4 regions of the Mesorhizobium sp. B4-1-1 genome follow, and region 1 is predicted to be linked to each of the others. Evidence: predicted binding sites of a transcription regulator. Region 1 holds the regulator's gene; each other region holds the start of a gene.
What was found. The regulator PhoB, encoded in region 1, activates phosphate uptake and scavenging genes when phosphate is short. The targets are predictions, from matches to a motif close to TGTCATNNANCTGTCAT.

Region 1 (4,726 bases):
TGGGCTCGAGCGGCGCGCCGCGCAATCGCAGATAGTCGGGCGAACCGACGATCGCCATCGCGATATCGGGCGAAATCCTGACGGCAATCATGTCTTTGGCCACCTGCGACCCCAGCCGCACGCCGGCATCGAAATTGTCGGCCACGACATCGGCCAGGCTGTAGTCGATGAATATCTCCACGTTCAGGTCGGGATATTGCGGCAACAGTTTCGCGATCGCCGGTGACAGGATCGTCCGAGCTGCGTGTTCAACCGATGTGATGCGGATCGTGCCGGCGGGCGTTTCCCTGAACTCGGCCAGCATCTCGATGCTCTGGTCGAGTTCGCGCAGCGTAGGCCCAAGCGTTGCCAGCAAACGCTTTCCCGCTTCCGTCGGCGCCACACTTCGTGTGGTCCTCGCCACCAGCAGGACGCCGAGACGCTCCTCAAGCCGTTTGACGATCTGGCTCAGTGTCGACTGGGAGATGCCGAGTTTCGCGGCGGCCTTGGTGAAGCTGCGTTGCTCCGCGACCACGTAGAAGGCGGCCAGGTCGGCGATCTCTTCGCGTCTCACTTATCATCCTACCAATAAGTCATAGTGGATTTTACCGGCTAATTCGATGAATTGCCACGGCCTAGAATGCAAGGGATCTCGTGCAGATGCATCGACGCCAACTCAGTGCAAGGAGTGCCATCATGGGCAAAATCAGCTTCCCCAACTCCAACAATCAGGCAATCGCCATGTCGGCCGTCATCAATTTTCCGGAAGACTTCAACGAGACCAGGACCTACCCGGCAGTCATCGTTTCGCATCCAGGCGGCGGCGTGAAGGAGCAGACGGCGGGCACCTATGCAAGGAAGCTCGCCGAACAGGGCTTCATCACCATCGCCTACGATGCCTCCTACCAGGGCGAGAGCGGCGGGCAGCCGCGCCAGCTCGAAAACCCGTCTGTCCGCACCGAAGACGTGAGCGCCGTGCTCGATTACCTGACCACGCTCCCCTATGTCGACAATGACCGTATCGGTGCGATGGGTATCTGCGCCGGCGCCGGCTATACGGCCAATGCGGCAATTGACGACCCGCGCATCAAGGCCGTCGGAACCGTGAGCGCCGTCAATATCGGCCAGATGTTCCGCAACGGTTGGGACAACAATATCAAGGATGCAGACGCCCGCGCCGTGATCGCGGTCGGCGCGGCGGCACGGACTTCCGACGCCAACGGTTCGGAGGTTGGCAGGATTCCGCTGGCGCCACTGAAGGAAGACGACGCTCCGAACGAAGAACTGCGCCAAGCCTGGGAATATTATCACACGCCCCGCGCCGAATACCCGACCGCACCCGGTTATGCGACGGCTCGCAGCCTGTCGCAGATCATTCCCTACGACGCCTATTCCAAAGCCGAGGCCTACCTCACCCAGCCGCTGCAGATCGTGGCCGGGAGCAAGGCCGGCAGCAAATGGATGAGCGACGACCTCTATAGCCGCGCCGCCAGCAAGGACAAGAGCTACCATGTCGTTGAAGGGGCCAACCACATGGATCTCTATGACGGCGAGAGATATGTCGATGAAGCAGTGTCGGTGCTGGCGCCTTTCTTCGGCAAGACGCTGCAACCCATCGGCGGAAGGTAATCGTCCAAGGGATGCGGGATCGACCAGGGTTCGTCCCCTTCGACCCGGAACAAGCGAGGTCATATGATCAAGGTTCTCATTCTCGGCGCGGGTGGCCAGATTGCCCGCCACGTCATCGACATGCTGGCGGGCGACGGTGACCTTCATCTGACCCTGTATGCCCGCAACACGGCGCGCCTTGCCGGCCTTGCCGGGCCAAATCAGAACGTTGTCCAAGGGGACGTTCTGGACGCCGCAAGGCTCGACGAAGCGATGCAGGGACAGGACATCGTCTACGCCAATCTGACCGGCGCGGACCTCGACAGGCAGGCGCGGGCCGTGATCGCCGCCATGAAGAAGGCCGGCATCAGGCGACTGATCTTCATTCTGGCGCTCGGCATCTATGACGAAGTGTCCGGCAAGTTCGGCGAATGGAACGCCGCCATGATCGGCGAGGACCTGAAACCCTTCCGGCGCGCCGGAGACGCCATCGAGGCCTCCGGTCTCGAATACACGATCCTGCGGCCCGCATGGCTGATGGATGAGGCGGTCATCGACTATGAAACGACCGCGCGCAACGAGCCATTCAAGGGCACGTCGGTATCGCGCGTCAGCGTGGCCGATCTGGTTGCTCGGATTGTCCGAGCGCCGGATCGGCATGTCGGCGAAAATCTCGGCGTCGACAAGCCGGGCACGGATGGCGACAAGCCCGATTTCATGTGAAGCGGCGGCGGGGCAGAGGGCGGTTCCCAGTAAACGGTGAACCGCTCTAATCCTCCCTGATCGCGTAACCCGCCCCGCGGATGGTGCGGATGACGTCCGGCATGCGGCCGTTGTTGACCGCCTTGCGCAGGCGCCCGACATGGACGTCCACGGTGCGCTCGTCGATATAGATCGTCTCGCCCCAGACATTGTCGAGCAGCTGGCTGCGCGAGAACACTCGGCCGGGATGGCGCATCATGAATTCGAGCAGGCGGAACTCGGTCGGGCCGAGCCTGATCTCGCTCTTCTTGCGGTAGACGCGGTGCGATTCGCGGTCGAGCACGATGTCGCCGACCTTGAGCACGCTGGACAGCACCTCCGGCTTGGCGCGGCGCAGCAGCGCCTTGACGCGCGCCATGAACTCCGGCGTCGAGAACGGCTTGACCAGATAGTCGTCGGCGCCGGTCGAGAGGCCGCGCACGCGGTCGCTTTCCTCGCCGCGGGCCGTCAGCATGATGATCGGCAGCCGCTCGGTCTCGGGCCGCATCCTGAGACGCCGGCAGAGCTCGATGCCAGAAACCGCCGGCACCATCCAGTCGAGCACGAGCATGTCGGGAACGTTTTCCTGAAGGCGGATTTCGGCCTCGTCGCCGCGGGTCACCACTTCGACCTGGTAACCCTCGGATTCGAGATTGTAGCGGAGTAGCACCCCCAGCGGCTCCTCGTCCTCCACCACCATGATGCGTGGCGCGATCATTGGGGTAACCTTTTCGTCAGGCCGCCGGCGCCGACATTGCGGTCTCGTCCTGCTTCGGACGATTGGCGGGCAATTGCGTGCCGGTCAGCACATAATAGGCGTTCTCGGCGATGTTGGTCACATGGTCGCCGATGCGCTCGAGATTCTTGGCGCAGAACAGAAGATGCGTGCAAGCGGTGATGTTGCGCGGGTCTTCCATCATGTAGGTCAACAGCTCACGGAAGACGGAGGTGTATTTGACGTCGATGCGCTCGTCGTCGTTGCGAAGCTTGGCCAGCGCCGTGGCATCGCCCACCATATATTCCTGGATCACGGCCTGGACCTGGATCAGCACCATCTGCGCCATGGAATCGATCGAATGCGTGAGGTCGCGCGGCGCGGCGCTGACGCCGACCGAGCCGACGCGCTTGGCGATGTTCTTGGCGAGATCGCCGATGCGTTCGAGGTCGCCCGCCATACGGATCGAGCCGACCACGTTGCGCAGGTCGTCCGCCATCGGCTGCCGCTTGGCGATCAGCGTGATGGCGCGGTCGTCGAGCTCGCGCTGACGAGCGTCCATGATGGCGTCGTCGGAGACGACGCGCTGCGCCAGCGCATTGTCGGTCTCGAGCAACGCCTTGGTCGCGCCGCCGACCATCGAGCTGGCGAGATCGCCCATGTCGTTGATGAGCCGGCTGATCTGCCTCAGATCCTCGTCGAAGGAGGCGACGGTATGTTCGGCCATGATGATGTCCTCGTATGAACTCAGCCGAAGCGGCCGGTAATATAGTCCTGCGTGCGCTTCTCGCGGGGCGAGGTGAAGATCTTCTCGGTCCGGTCGAACTCCACCAGCTCGCCCAGATACATGAACGCCGTCTGCCGCGACACGCGCGCCGCCTGCTGCATGTTGTGGGTGACGATGACGATCGTGTAGTCGGCCTGCAACTCGTCGATCAGTTCCTCGATCTTGGCGGTCGACAGCGGATCGAGCGCCGAGGCCGGCTCGTCGAGCAGGATGACCTCGGGCTTCACCGCCACGGTACGGGCGATGCACAGGCGCTGCTGCTGGCCGCCCGAGAGGCTGAGGCCGCTGGCGTTGAGCTTGTCCTTGACCTCGGTCCACAGCGCGGCGCGCTTCAGCGCCGACTCGACGCGGCTATCCATCTCGGCCTTGCTGATCTTCTCATAGAGCCTGACGCCGAAGGCGATGTTCTCGTAGATAGACATCGGGAATGGCGTCGGCTTCTGGAACACCATGCCGATCTTGGTGCGCAGCAGGTTGAGGTCCTGCGAGCGGTCGAGGATGTTCTTGCCGTCGAGCAGCACCTGGCCCTCGGCGGTCTGCTTCGGGTAGAGCTCGTAGATGCGGTTGAGCACGCGCAGCAGCGTCGACTTCCCGCAGCCCGACGGGCCGATGAAGGCAGTCACGCTGCGCTCGGGCAGGGACAGGTTGATGTCCTTCAGCGCCTTCGACTGGCCATAGTAGAAATTGAGGTTCTTGACCTCGATCTTCGACTTCTCGACGGTCGTGTCGGCTACGTTCAAATCGGTGGACAACATCGGTTTCATCTGTCCTCTCTGCGTCCGGTGAGGCTGCGCGCGAAGATGCTCAGCCCGAGAACCGTCAGGGTGATTATGAGTGCGCCGGTCCACGCCAGTTGCTGCCATTCCTCATAGGGGCTGAGGGCGAACTGGAAGATG
Region 2 (4,726 bases), on a different contig from region 1:
CCCCACAAAGTGGGGGAGAGGAACGTGTGCCACGTCGCTGGCACAATCGTGTCGCATTGGTCAGCAGCGGAAGCGCGTGGTAAAAGCCGGCGCAAAAGAGAGTTTCGGCGATGAACAAATTCACCCCCGCAAAGCCTGCCGGCGCGCGCAGCGTCGACGAGATCACCGGCAGCCGGCGGCTGCGGCGCATGCGCAAGGCCGACTGGTCGCGCCGGCTGGTGCAGGAGAACCAGCTTTCGGTGAACGACCTAATCTGGCCGATCTTCGTCGTCGACGGCTTGAACACGCGCGAGCCGATCGCCGCGATGCCGGACGTCTATCGCCTGTCCATCGACCTCGCGGTGAAGGAAGCCGAGCGCGCCGCCAAGCTCGGCATCCCGGCCATCGCCACCTTCCCCAATGTCGAGCTTGCGCTGCGCGACCAGACGGGATCGCATATCCTCGACCCCGACAATGTCATCAATCGCGCCACGCGCGCCATCAAGGACGCGGTGCCGGAGATCGGCATCATTACCGATGCCGCGCTCGACCCGTTCACCAGCCACGGCCATGACGGCATCCTGCGCGACGGCATCATCGTCAACGACGAGACGGTCGAGCAGGTCGCCGCCGCGGCCGTGATCCAGGCGGCGGCGGGCGCCGACATCATCGCGCCGTCGGACATGATGGACGGCCGCATCGGCGCCATCCGCGACGCGCTCGACGCCAACGGTTTCCAGGACGTGGCGATCATGTCCTACGCGACGAAGTTCGCCTCGGCCTTCTACGGGCCCTATCGCGAGGCGGTCGGCACTGCCGGCCTGCTCAAGGGCGACAAGAAGACCTACTATATCGACCACGCCAATTCGGACGAAGCGGTGCGCGAGGCCGAGCAGGACCTCGCCGAAGGCGCCGACATGCTGATGGTGAAGCCCGGCCTGCCCTATCTCGACATCATCCGCCGGCTGAAGGACGAGCTGCAGATGCCGACCTTCGCCTATCAGGTGTCGGGCGAATACTCGATGATCAAGGCAGCCGCCGCCAATGGCTGGATCGACGGCGAGAAGGCGATGCTGGAATCGCTGCTCTCGCTGAAGCGGGCGGGCTGCGACGGCGTGCTGACCTATTTTGCGCCTGTGGTGGCGCAGATGCTGAAGGGCTAGATATCGCAGGCCCCAACGAGAGGCCGCCAAGGCGCGGCGACGCGACGTGTCAGCGCCGCTATCTTCCGTCTTGCGAACGATCGCCATAGGGCTTGGTGTCAGTAGGCTTCCGTAGCCTGCTGCGCATCGCGGAAAACCAATTACATTTTGCAATCAGAAAAGCTATTCCCTTACTGCTTGCATTTTGCAACCGATCGGGAGAAAACCGTGTCCAAGCTCCGTGTTAATTGCTTTACGCTCTCGCTCGACGGCTACGGCGCAGGTCCCGACCAGAGCCTCGCCAGCCCGCTCGGCGTCGGCGGCGAAAATCTGCACAAATGGATGATCAAGACCCGCTCCTTCCACCAGATGATCGGCAAGGAAGGCGGGACGACGGATACCGATGACGAGTTTGCCGTGCGCGGTTTTGAGAACGTCGGCGCCTGGATCCTCGGCCGCAACATGTTCGCGCCGAGCCGCGGCGAATGGCCGGACGATAACTGGAAAGGCTGGTGGGGCGACAACCCGCCCTATCATGTTCCGACCTTTATTTTGACGCATCACAAGCGCGCGGCGATCGAGATGGAAGGCGGCACGATTTTCTATTTCATCACCGACGGCATCCACTCAGCGCTCGAACAGGCGAAGGCAACCGCCGGCGGCAAGGACGTGCGCGTCGGCGGCGGCGTCTCGACCGTTCGGCAGTATCTGCAAGAGAAGCTCATCGACGAGATGCATCTGGCGATTTCGCCTGTGCTGCTCGGCTCCGGCGAGCACCTCTTCGCCGACCTCGACATACTGAAGCTGGGATACCGCTGCACCGGCCAGGTGGCCACTGCCGATGCGACGCATGTGATGATCGGGCGGGCGTAAGTACAGCTCTTTCTCCCCTTCACCATACGGGGAGAAATGCCCGGCGGGGCAATGAGGGGCGGCGCGACCTTTGAGATTAGCGGCTAGCTCGCAACGGCAGCGAATTGGCGCTCAATCGCCGACCGGCGCTGCCGCTCATCCGCCCTTCGGGCGTTCGTCGTTCGAAAAGCCAAGCAATTGGCTTTTCGCCCGCTGCGCGGACCTCACCTCCCCGTGAAAAGGGGAGAAGGAAAAGACCTCAATACTTCTCAGGCACGTAGAGCTCGCGCGGCAGCACCTGGCGCTCGTAGGACGGGTTGAAGACGCGGTCGGGCAGCGAGATGTCCTCGTGCGGAACCTCCTCATACGGCATCTGCTGCAACAGATGGTCGATGCAGTTCAGCCGGGCGCGCTTCTTGTCGTTGCCCTCGACGATGAACCAGGGGGCTTCGGGAATGTTGGTGCGTGCGAAGGTCTCTTCCTTGGCCTTGGTATACTGCTCCCAGCGCACGCGCGACTGCAGGTCCATTGGCGACAGCTTCCACTGCTTCATCGGATCGTGGATGCGCATCAGGAAGCGCATCTGCTGTTCCTCATCGGTGATCGAGAACCAGTATTTGACGAGCGTGATGCCGGAACGGACCAGCATACGCTCGAATTCCGGCACGTCGTTGAAGAATTCCTCGACTTGGTCCCCATTGGCAAAGCCCATCACCCGCTCGACGCCGGAGCGGTTGTACCAGGAGCGGTCGAACAGCACGATCTCGCCGCCCGCGGGGAGATGCGGCACGTAGCGCTGGAAATACCATTGCGATTTCTCGCGCTCGGTCGGTGCCGGCAGCGCCACGACGCGGGCGATGCGCGGGTTGAGCCGCTGCGTGATGCGCTTGATGACGCCGCCCTTGCCGGCGGAATCGCGGCCTTCGAAGACCACCACCAGCTTCTTCTTGTGGTAGGCGACCCAGGACTGCAGCTTGATCAATTCCGACTGCAGCCTGAGCAGCTCGCGGAAATAGGTCATGCGCTCCATGGAGGGCGGATGCGACTTCTTGTAGATCTTGGCGATCTCGAGCGAGAGCGCCGGCTCGGAAAGCTCAAGCTCATAGTCCTCGTCAAGCGTGTCCTCGAGTTCGGCTTCGAGCCAGTCCTTCGCCCCGGAATTTGTTTTGAGTTCGTTCATCGCGCAGCTCCTGCCTGCCAGCCATCTTCGCCCCATATGCGTACCGGCCGTGACCGCGAACGCAACTCCATAAGCCGACTGAGATACAGAGGCGCAATGACGGTTTTATTGCAATCGACCGGAAGCAGGCATCGATATCGAAGATATGTGATCGATCCGTGTCGATAGCGGGACGACAAGCGGCGGGAATTGTCCTACAAATCCCCTCGCCTCTTCCGGCGCCCTCCACGGCGCTTCTTCAAACAAATTGCGAGGACCGACATGGAATACCGCACGCTGGGCCGATCCGGCTTGAAAGTCTCGACATTGACGCTTGGCACCATGACCTTCGGCGGCGCCGGTCCGTTCGCCGCCGTCGGCAATTCGGATCTTTCGGAAGCCAAACGCATCATCGACACCTGCATCGATGCCGGCATCAATCTCATCGACACCGCCAATGTCTATTCCAACGGATTGTCGGAAGAGATCATCGGCGAGGCGCTTGGCGGCAAGCGCAAGAATGACGTGCTGATCGCCTCGAAGGCGCGCATGCGCATCGGCACCGGCCCGAATGACGAAGGCCTGTCGCGCCACCATCTGATCCGCGAATGCGAGAAGAGCCTGAAGCGGCTCAGGACCGACGTCATCGACATTTACTTCGTCCACCAGTGGGACGGGCTCACGCCGCTGGAGGAGACGATCGCGGCGCTCGACACCTTGGTCAACCAGGGCAAGATCCGCTATATCGGCTGCTCCAATTATTCGGGCTGGCAGGTGATGAAGGCTCTTGCCATCAGCGACAGCCGCCATCAGGCCCGTTTCGTCACCCAGCAGATCCACTACACGCTGGAAGCGCGCGAGGCCGAATATGAATTGCTGCCGATCTCGGTCGACCAGGGCTTGGGCGTGCTGGTCTGGAGCCCGCTGGCGGGCGGCCTGCTCTCCGGCAAATACCATCGCGACAGCCCGACCGCGCGCCAGGTCGGCGGCTGGACGGAGCCGCCGATCCGCGACGAGGACCGCCTGTGGCGCATCGTCGACGTGCTCAACGAGATCGGCAAAGCGCGCGGCGTCTCAGGGGCGCAGGTCGCGCTTGCCTGGCTGCTTGGCCGCCCGGCCGTGAGTTCGCTGGTGATCGGCGCCCGCAACGAGGCCCAACTCAAGGACAACCTCGCCGCGGCCAGCCTTTCGCTCACCGAGGAGGAGCGGCAGCGCCTCGACGTCGTCAGCCGGCCGCCGGTGCTTTATCCTTACTGGCACCAGCAGTTCACCGCCAGGGACCGTTTCGGGCCGGCCGACCGGGTGTTCGACCGCTCCCATGCCTAACCGGCGATGAAGCGCCAGACTTCCGCGTCGGGCTTTATCTGCCCGCTCAGCACGAAATATTTGTAGAGGACGAGCAGCGAGATCGCCTGCTCGTCCTGTTCATTGCCGAATTTGCGGCAATAGGCGTTGGCGGCGGCGGTTATCCGCCCAGCCTCGGCGGGGTGTTTTTCGAAATAGGCCACCTTGTCGACCAGGTCGGAAAAATCCTGCCGCAGAGGCACGTAGTGGACATTGGGCTCGACCTGGGCTTCCGCGAACCAGGTTTCGT
Region 3 (4,726 bases), on a different contig from region 1:
CGGAATGCGAGGCGCCTCGCATGACGTTGGGCGCGCCCATCAGCACGCCGAGGCCGGCCGCCTTCGAGGCCTTGGCCGCCTCTTCCGTCGTCGGGAACTCGGCGACGCGTACGCCCTGCTCGATTGCTTCTTCGACATGGCGGGAGGTCGCGTCGTCGTGGCTCGCCAACACAATGCCGCGCTCCTGGCAGGCGGCCGAGATGAAGACGCGGTTCGGACCGGAATTGCGGGCCGATTCGGCCATCCGCTTCTCGCAGAACTTCTTGAAGTCCTGGTCCGTCAGCTTCAGCTTGCGCTGGTAATAGTAGGCATAGGTCTCGAGGTTGACGAACTGGCGCTGTCCGGGCGCATGGTCCATCAGCGAGGCAAGTTTCACCCGGTCGTCAGTCTCGAAATTGGCGAAAGCCTCGAGGCAGTCCGGCGCCGAGACCTCGCAGCGCAGATGGATGAAATGGTCGGCCCTGAGCCGATCCTGGCGCACGCTGTCCTCGATCGCGTCGGCCAGCTTGCGAACGTCGTCGGACTTCAGGTCGGCATCCTCGTCCATGCCGACGCGCAAGGCGTCGAGCACGGTGGTGATACCTGCGGTCGCCACCTGGGCATCATGGGCAAGCACGGCGGCAATCGGGTTCCACCGCACTTTCGGGCGCGGCGCGTAATGGCCTTCGAGGTGATCGGTGTGGAGCTCGACGAGACCCGGGATGATGTAGTCGCCGCCCATGTCCTCGCCGGTGCGGGCAGCGCCCGGTTCGATGGCGGCGATCAGGCCGTCGCGCAACAACAGCGAGCCCTGGACGATTTCGTCCGGCAGCACGATGCGGGCATTGGTGAGAACGGTTTCGGCGGTCATCTCAGGCGGTCCTACCTCGAGGGTTCAATCAGAGCAATTCCAGGAAAAGTGCCTTGCGGTTTTCCGCCCGGAATTGCGTAAACAAAGAGATAGGGCAGTTCAGCGTTTCCGCTGAACTGCCCTAGGCGGTCTTGCGGGCCGGGCCGTGGCCAAGCGCATGGTGGGAAAGCACCATGAACGGGGCGCCGGGCTCGCTTTCGACGAACAATGTCAGCGCATCCACCGGCACCGGCTGCCGCAGCACGTCGGCGAACAGTCCGTCGATCGCTGCGCGAAGACGCGGGCTTTCCTGTGGCCCAACGCGCCCCGACAGCGTCATGTGGAAGCGGAATGTGTCGAAGACGTAAGGATAGCCCCATTGGCAGAGGTTGCGGAACTCGTCCGGCTTCAGCGAATCTGGGCTGCGGCGCTCGATCTCGGCCTCGGTCAATGGCGCACGGAAGCAGTCGAAGGCGCGCACGACCTCGCCGGCGAAATCGTTGATCGGGGCGAACGCGGCTTCGGGCACCAGGGCGAAGAAATCGTCGATCTGGCCGACCACGAGGCGCGGGATGACGACTGGCGGAGTGGCTTCGGCGAAACTGTCGAGAGCAGCGCGCAGCGAAGCTTCCGTCTCGTCCGGCGCCAGCCGGAACGGCGCCTTCAGCGTCGCGTGGAACCCGTAGCGCCTGGCGGAGGCGGTATGGAAGGCGACTTCCGCGGCCGACAGATCGCCCACGGCCTCGACCGGTCGCGTCGCCGCGCCAAACGGATCGCGGCCCAGCCAGTTGGCGGCAACACGCGCCAGCTTCTCGTCCTGTCCCGGAGTGTAGTAGATGGCGTAGCGCATGGGCATTCCTCGTCAAGCGCGCTGCGCGCCCCGAAAGGAATATGCGACGCGCTTCAAGTCATTGTCTTGGCAAGTCGTGGCCCAAAAACGCCGGAGCGTTTGCGGCGACATGCACCGGAACCGCTGCCATAGGTGATTTCCATGACGGATTGACGAAGCTTTCGTGGGTTTTCGAAGGCAAGTCCAGTCGCTAGGTGCTTAGCCGACGATTTTTCCGGACTGGACCAACGACTTCGCCGGCGTGCCGATCAGGCCTTCATCAGCCACTCGTGCTCGGCCGCGTTGTGGAATTTCCACGTCCGCTTCGGTCCGGCCATGACATTGAGGTAATAGAGGTCGTAGCCGTGGCAGGCCGCGCAGGGGTGATAGCCCTTCGGCACCAGCACGACATCGCCATCCTCGATCGCCATCGCTTCGTCCAGCTCGCGCACGCCGTTGCGGTCGGCATCGGTGTAGATGCGCTGGAAGGCAAAGCCCTGCGGCGGGTTGAGGCGGTGGTAATAGGTCTCCTCGAGATAGGATTCCGCCGGCAGATTGTCCTGGTCGTGCTTGTGCGGCGGATAGCTCGAGGTGTGGCCGCCTGGCGTGATCACCTCGACCACCAGCAGCGAATCCGCCGGCTTGCCCTCGGGCAGGATGTTGGTGACGTAGCGCGTGTTGGTGCCCTTGCCGCGCACCTCCCGGTCGAGATCGTCAGGTCCGATGACGCGCACCGGCAGGCCGCCGCTTAAGCCAGGCGCCGAGCAGACGGCAAGCTCCAGTTCTGTATCGGCCGTCACGGACCAGTCAGCGCCTTCCGGCACATAGACCGACCAAGGCTTGCCTTCGAAGGGCGACATGCGCTCGCCGAGCAGGCCTAGGTCCTTGCCGCCGGCCGACGCCTTGCCTTTGCCGGTGACGAAGACCAGGCAGACCTCGCGGTCGCCGGTCTTGCCGGACGCCGTCTCGCCCGCTTTCAGCCGATGCAGATCGAAACCGACATAGGTCCAGCCGGCGCTTTGCGGCGTGACATGAGCGACGTGGCCGTGGCCCTTGTCGGCCTTGACGAGCAGTTTCGACATTTTTGTCTCCTAATTCCTCGACGCTTCGATTTTCAGGCCTGCTTGCAGGATTTCATCGTTCATTGGACTATCGTGAAAACCGTGGAGATTGGCCGGTTCCTCTCAACTTCGTCATCCTAGGGCGGAGCAGGAGCGAAGCTCCGTCGCGGAGACCCTAGGATCAATTCCGTTCCCTCAGTCGAAGAGTGCAGCGGAGCAGAATTCTGCACCGCAGCGGTTGCTTCGAAGTCACGGAATGGATCCTCGGGTCTGCGCCGCGTCGCTTCGCTCCTTGCTTCGCCCGTGGATGACGAAGCGAAAGATGTTTCAGCCAATCGCTAATGCATCCGATGCGCCATGCGCGCTGTCCGATCCGTGAACCCTCCACCCCATCGACCGCTTCATTCCCTCGGCTCGGCCGGAGGCTTTGCTTCCTCGGCCGGCTTGTAGAGGTAGAAAAACTGCCACACCGCATAACCGGCGAAGCCCAGCGCGATGACGCCCCAGAACGGCGTGCCGGAGGCGAACTCGATCACCGACCAGACCAGGCAGACCGCGACGATGGCGATGCGGCGCCACAGCGGCCGGAAGAAGGGGTGCTCATAGTCTTTCATCGCGCCAATCCAGGATTTGCCCAAGGCGCATCAGATAGACCGAGCGTCCCGACTAATCCATCATTCATGACGAATCTCCCGTTCAGGCCGGAAAACCCTGCGTCTCGACCGTATAGCCGGCGGCCGTCATCACCCGCATCAGCTCCTTGTGGCCGACCTGCGCCATCTTGAGCGGCGGGTTCTTCTTCGGGTCCTGCTCCGCTTCCACGACGAACCAACCCTCATAGCCATGATCGGCGAACCGTTGGACGATGGCGCCGAAATCGAGCGAGCCGTCGCCCGGCACGGTGAAGGCGCCGAGCGCCACGGCATCGAGGAAGGACTGTTTTGAGCGGTCGAGCCCGTCGATCAGGCCCATGCGCACGTCCTTCACATGGACATGGTTGATGCGCTTGTGGTGGTTGTCGATGGCGCGCAGCACGTCGCCGCCGGCAAAGGCCAGATGGCCGGCATCGAACAAAAGCGGAATGCCTTCGCCGGAATGGCGCATGAAGGCGTCAAGCTCCGGCTCGGTCTCGACCACCGCCGCCATGTGATGGTGGTAGGAAAGCGGCATGCCTTGGTCCGCGCACCATTCGCCGAATTCGGTGACGCGGCGGCCATAGGCCTTCATCTCGTCGCCGGTAAGCTTCGGCTTGGTGGCCAAGGGTTTCGAACGATCGCCCTGGATGGAGCGGCCGACCTCGCCATAGACGATGCAGGGCGCGTCGACCGCCTTGAACAGGTCGATCATCGGCTGGATTCGGTCCTTGTTCCTGGCCATGTCCTCATCGACCAGCGTGCCGGAGAACCAGCCGCCGCAAAGCGTGACGTCGGCCTCTCTCAGGATCGACAGCATCACCTTCGGGTCGTTGGGGAAGCGGCGGCCCATCTCCATGCCGGTGAAGCCCGCCGAGCGCGACTGGCGCAGACACTCCTCCAGCGACACGTCATCGCTCAGCTCCACGAGATCGTCATTCCACCACGCGATGGGGGACATGCCCAGTTTGGCTTTCAAGTCTTCGCTCCGATGTCAGTTCATTATGAGGCGGACGCCGGCTCAGCCCTGACGGCCGCCCAAGGCTTCCTCGTATTTCTTGCGCGCGGCGTTGACCTGGGGCCGCGAGGAGACTTCCGGCACGGCGACGTCCCACCAGTGGCCGCCGGCCTCGGTAGACACCAGCGGATCAGTGTCTATGACCAGCACCGTAGTCCTGTCGTTGTCTTTGGCCTTGGCCAGCGCCGTCTCCAGCTCCGCGATCGACGCCACCTTCTCGGCGAGGGCACCGAGGCTCGCCGCATGGGCGGCAAAGTCGACGTCAGGCATCACCTCGTGGCGCGAGTCCTTCAGGAGATTGTTGAAGTTGGCGCCGCCGGTCGCCATCTGCAGCCGGTTGATGCAGCCATAGCCTCG
Region 4 (4,726 bases), on a different contig from region 1:
CTAATGCTTAGCCGGCATCTGGAGGCCGGCGAAGGCTGAGGAAGCCCGGTCGCGGTTAGTTGTCCACCCGGCCGAAAGCGGGCACGTCGCCGATCACTTCGCGCTTGTCCTTGCCGCAGGCGAAGGTCTTCGCCTTCTCATCGGCAAGCTTGCGCGCCTGGTCGTTGGCCTGCGGGTTGCCGGTGGCCAAAACCAGGCCGACGGTGCAGCCCCGATGCTCTTCCGGCTGCGCCACCTTGGCGACGACCAGCACGTCAGTCGATTTCTTCTCGTCCTGCGGGTCGCTGATCGAGCGGCGGTGGATGGCGGCGAAGGGAATGGCGACATCGCCATTGGTCTCGATGCGCCACTCGACCTTCGGGCCCGAGCCGTTGAAGGCGGTGAAGCTCTCCCAGACCGCGGTCATGTCCTCGGATGGGAAGCCATAATAGACGGATTCGCGCGCGTCGTCATAGCCGATCAGCACCGGGTAGCCGCGATAGCCGGAGCAGACGAGGCTCGCCCAGTCGCCGTCGCCTTCCGCGGCCTGCGCATAGGTGACGCAGTCCTTCTTCCAGTCGAGATCGGTGTAGGCGCTGGAGATCTCGCCGGCTTGGGCCGTCTGGCAGAGAGCGGCGAAAGCAAGCGGGATTGGAAGAACACGCATGGCTGACAACTCCGTTCGAGTTGCCGAAAGCGTAGCGTCAATTGCTATTTCTTCAAGCTGGCTTCGATCAGGAGGTCGGCGTTGCGCGCGACGGCGGCCGCCGGTCCGCCCAGGCCAAACAGCTGGCCGCTGATATAGGCGCCTTCGATGAGGAGCAGCAGGCCGTCGCCCAGCGTATCGGAATCGGCGGCGCCCATCGCGGCGGCCATGCCGCGCAGGCGCCGGCGCAGCTCCACTTTGTTGTTCTCGCTCACCACCCGCGCGGGATGCCCGCGCTCGGGATATTCCACCGCAGCGTTGGTCATGCCGCAACCGCGATAATCCGGTTTCTGCGTGCGTTTGCCGACCCGGGTCAGGAAAGCGATGATCTGCGCGCGCGGATTGCCCGGATGGGCATCGACGGCCTCGTCGAAGCGTTCCCAGAATTCGAGGTCGTATTTGCGCAGATAGGACGCGGCGAGCTCGTCCTTGGACGGGAAGCTGCGATAAAGGCTCGGCTTGGTGACGCCGGCGCGCTTGACGATCTCGTCGACGCCGATCGCCCGGATGCCCTCGCGATAAAAAAGGTCGCGCGCGACGTCCAGGATTTTGTCCGCAGCCTTCGGCGCCGGAGCTCCGCCCAATGACGCATCAATTTTATTGTCCGATGGCATGCAAACAACTCGCTTGACAATGTTACTGACCGGTACGTATGTAGGGCATCACCCCATTGCAACGTACCGGTCAGTAACATGATAGCTCAGTCCCGTCCGTTTGGCCAGCGCTACGCTTTCGTCGTCGTTGCCGTCATCTTCTTCTGCCTGTTGATCGCGGCCGGGCTTCGTTCTGCGCCCTCGGTGATGATGGTTCCGCTGGAAGAGAGCTTCGGCTGGCGTCGCGACGTGACCTCCTGGGCCGCCAGCGTCGGCATCCTGCTCTATGGCCTCACCGGTCCGTTCGCCGCGGCGCTGATGGAGCGCATCGGGCTGCGCCGCACGCTGCTCGGCGCGCTGCTGGTGATGTCGGGATCGACCGCGCTCAGCCTGTTGATGACTGAGCCCTGGCATCTCTTCCTCACCTGGGGCGTGTTTTCCGGCATCGGTTCGGGCGCGGTGGCGAGCGTGCTGGGCGCCACCATCGTCAACCGCTGGTTCAAGACCAATCGCGGCCTGATGATGGGGCTGATGTCGGCCTCCAGCGCCACCGGCATGCTTATCTTCCTGCCGGTGATCGCCTCACTGGCGCAGAGCGGCGGCTGGAAGCCGGTGGCGATCGCCGTGGCGATCGCGACGGCGGCCCTGATCCCGTTCGTCCTGCTGCTGGTGCCCGAGCGCCCCGCCTCGATCGGCCAGGTGCGCTACGGCGCCGATGCCGACGACGTGCCGCCGGTGTCGCCCGCGTCGCAGGGCAATTTCCTGGCGCATACGCTGAACACGCTGCGCCGGGCTGCCGGCACCCGGGTGTTCTGGTATCTGTTCGCCACCTTCTTCGTTTGCGGCTTCACTACCAACGGCCTCGTCGGCACGCATCTCATCGCCTTCTGCGGCGACATGGGCATCGGCGAGGTGCAGGCTGCCGGACTGCTGTCGATGATGGGCATCTTCGACCTGATCGGCACGACGCTGTCCGGCTGGCTCACCGACCGCTTCGATCCGCGCAAGCTCCTCGGCGTCTATTACGCGGTGCGCGGGCTGTCGCTGATCTACCTGCCTTATTCCGGCTTCTCGGCGACCAGCTTGGTCATCTTCGCCGTGCTCTACGGGCTCGACTGGATCGCCACCGTGCCGCCGACGCTGAGGCTTGCCAACGAGGCGTTCGGCGATCGCAGCGGACCCATCGTGTTCGGCTGGATCGTCGCCGGCCACCAGGTGGGCGCCGCGGCGGCGGCCGCCTTCGGCGGCACGATGCGCGAGCTGCAGGGCAATTACGAGCTGGCGTTCCTGATTGCCGGCATGACCGGTATTGCGGCGGCATGCATCTCGTTGCTGATCAACACCGACAGGCCGGCTTTCGAGCCGGAGGCGCAGGCGGCTTGAGGCATGTCGAGATTCGGGTGAGGCCGGCCTGCAAACAGCAGTCTCCTGCGCTTCCGGTGCTCACGTACTTTAAGTACGCTCCGCTCCGGTTCTCGGAGACCGCCGTTTTCGGCTCGTCCTGACCCGAATCTCGACATGCCTCCCGGCGCAGTTTTTCCCTTCTCCGCGAGGGCAGAAGAGAAAGTCCAGACTGTTCACTGTTATCAAAACTTCATGGTTCCGAGACACGCCTGAAACATTGAGGCGAGAGCTTGGCGGTCCCGTTCAACGCCATCCGGAGACAGCCATGAACAAGCTTTCGTTGACTCGCCGCGCTTTCGTCACCTCGGCCAGCGCCTTCGGCCTTGTCGGCGCCTCCGGACTCGCGCTGCCATACTATTCCCGCGCCAGCCAGCGTCCGGCCTTCACGCATGGCGTCCAGTCGGGCGACGTGGACGCCACCTCCGGCATGGTGTGGACGCGCACGGACCGTCCGGCGCGCGTGATGTATGAAGTGTCGACGACCGAAAGCTTCGCCAATGCGACGCGGCTGGCGCCGCTCGATACCTCGCCGGCCAGCGACTACACGGTCAAGCGCCTGCTCACCGACCTCGCTTCCGATCAGGACATCTTCTACCGCATGGTGGCTGCCGACCTGTCCGACATCAACGCTGTCTCCGAGCCGATCGTCGGCCGCTTCCGCACCGCGCCGTCCTCGAAGCGTGACGTGCGCTTCGCCTGGTCGGGCGACACCGCCGGCCAGGGCTGGGGCATCGACGAGACCGGCATGAAGACCTATTCCACCATCGCCAAGCACACGCCGGACTTCTTCCTGCATTCGGGCGACACCATCTATGCCGACGGCGCCTTGAAGGACGAGGTCGACCTGCCCGGCGGCGGCAAGTGGAAGAACGTCGTCATGCTCGACGGCAAGCGCAAGGTCGCCGAGACGCTGGACGAATATCGCGACCAGTGGAAATACAACATGATGGACAAGCATGTGCTTGGCCTCTCCGCCATCTGCCCGACCTTCTACCAGTGGGACGACCACGAGGTGCTCAACAACTGGTCGGATTCGAAGAATCTGACCGCCGACAATCGCTACACCGAAAAGTCCATCCATGTGCTGGCGGCCCGCGCGGCGCGCGCCTTCCATGAGATGACGACCATCCGTTACGAGCCGTCGGAGCCCGGCCGCGTCTACCGCAAGATTTCCCACGGTCCGCTGCTCGACGTGTTCTTCCTCGACATGCGCTCCTATCGCGGCCCGAACGGCCCCGACATGGAGGAGACGCTGACGCCGAAGTCGCGCATGATCGGCGAGGAGCAGTCCAAGTGGCTTAAGCGCGAGCTGGCCAACTCACGGGCGACCTGGAAGATCATCGCCGCCGACATGCCGCTCAGCCTCGTCGTCTGGGACGACGCGGCCAAGAAGGTCGGTTTCGAGGCCGTCAGCAATAACGACAATGGCGCGCCGAAGGGCCGCGAGCTCGAATTCGCCGATGTGCTGCGCTTCATCAAGAATGCCGGCATCACCAACACGGTGTGGCTGACCGCCGACGTGCACTACACCGCGGCGCATTACTACAACCCCGACAAGGCGCAGTTCCAGGATTTCAATCCGTTCTGGGAATTCGTCTCCGGCCCGATCCATGCCGGCACCTTCGGCCCCAACGACCTCGACATGACCTTCGGGCCGGAGTTGAAATTCATCAAGGCGCCGACCGCCGAGCAGGGCCAGAACCTGCCGCCGTCGGCCGGGCTGCAGTTCTTCGGCCTGGTCGATATTTCGGGCGCGACCGAACAGCTCACCGTGCGGCTGATGGATCGCGACGACAACGAGCTTTACAAGGTGACGCTCGATCCGGTGCGGTCCGCGTAAGGGCGGCGCGGGGCGCCCCCTCTGTCCTGCCGGACATCTCCCGCGCAAGGGGGGAGATTGGCAGCTCCGCCGCTGCCGCTAGTCCTTCAGCGCTGGAGATTGGCGAAAGCCGACGCGACAGCTAATCTCCTCCCAAGCGGGGGAGATGTCCGCCAGAGGGGCGCGAAGGACCGCTACGTTTGCCGCGTTATACGCGGCGGCAGA

Region 2: a site for PhoB is predicted at 3,250-3,266, ahead of ppk2 (polyphosphate kinase 2). Genes of this name have one in related genera too.
Region 3: a site for PhoB is predicted at 1,821-1,837, ahead of FJW10_RS17630 (DUF1045 domain-containing protein). Genes of this name have one in related genera too.
Region 4: a site for PhoB is predicted at 2,860-2,876, ahead of FJW10_RS23060 (alkaline phosphatase). Genes of this name have one in related genera too.

The regions. Positions count from the first base shown of each region.
Region 1 covers NZ_VFTH01000034.1:16,935-21,660, forward strand. Annotated here, with positions in the region: gene FJW10_RS28570 (LysR family transcriptional regulator) at 1-553, opposite strand, end outside; gene FJW10_RS28575 (alpha/beta hydrolase) at 676-1,608, shown strand; gene FJW10_RS28580 (SDR family oxidoreductase) at 1,672-2,310, shown strand; gene phoB (phosphate regulon transcriptional regulator PhoB) at 2,357-3,046, opposite strand; gene phoU (phosphate signaling complex protein PhoU) at 3,063-3,770, opposite strand; gene pstB (phosphate ABC transporter ATP-binding protein PstB) at 3,791-4,594, opposite strand; gene pstA (phosphate ABC transporter permease PstA) at 4,591-4,726, opposite strand, start outside.
Region 2 covers NZ_VFTH01000007.1:91,393-96,118, forward strand. Annotated here, with positions in the region: gene hemB (porphobilinogen synthase) at 111-1,142, shown strand; gene FJW10_RS12350 (dihydrofolate reductase family protein) at 1,350-1,994, shown strand; gene ppk2 (polyphosphate kinase 2) at 2,233-3,153, opposite strand; gene FJW10_RS12360 (aldo/keto reductase) at 3,415-4,458, shown strand; gene FJW10_RS12365 (glycosyl transferase family 90) at 4,455-4,726, opposite strand, start outside.
Region 3 covers NZ_VFTH01000012.1:12,185-16,910, reverse strand. Annotated here, with positions in the region: gene FJW10_RS17635 (alpha-D-ribose 1-methylphosphonate 5-triphosphate diphosphatase) at 1-850, opposite strand, end outside; gene FJW10_RS17630 (DUF1045 domain-containing protein) at 972-1,679, opposite strand; gene iolB (5-deoxy-glucuronate isomerase) at 1,928-2,740, opposite strand; gene FJW10_RS17620 (DUF3329 domain-containing protein) at 3,121-3,333, opposite strand; gene iolE (myo-inosose-2 dehydratase) at 3,416-4,330, opposite strand; gene iolD (3D-(3,5/4)-trihydroxycyclohexane-1,2-dione acylhydrolase (decyclizing)) at 4,373-4,726, opposite strand, start outside.
Region 4 covers NZ_VFTH01000018.1:91,821-96,546, reverse strand. Annotated here, with positions in the region: gene FJW10_RS23080 (TetR/AcrR family transcriptional regulator) at 1-39, shown strand, start outside; gene FJW10_RS23075 (hypothetical protein) at 56-646, opposite strand; gene FJW10_RS23070 (TetR/AcrR family transcriptional regulator) at 691-1,299, opposite strand; gene FJW10_RS23065 (MFS transporter) at 1,378-2,661, shown strand; gene FJW10_RS23060 (alkaline phosphatase) at 2,948-4,522, shown strand.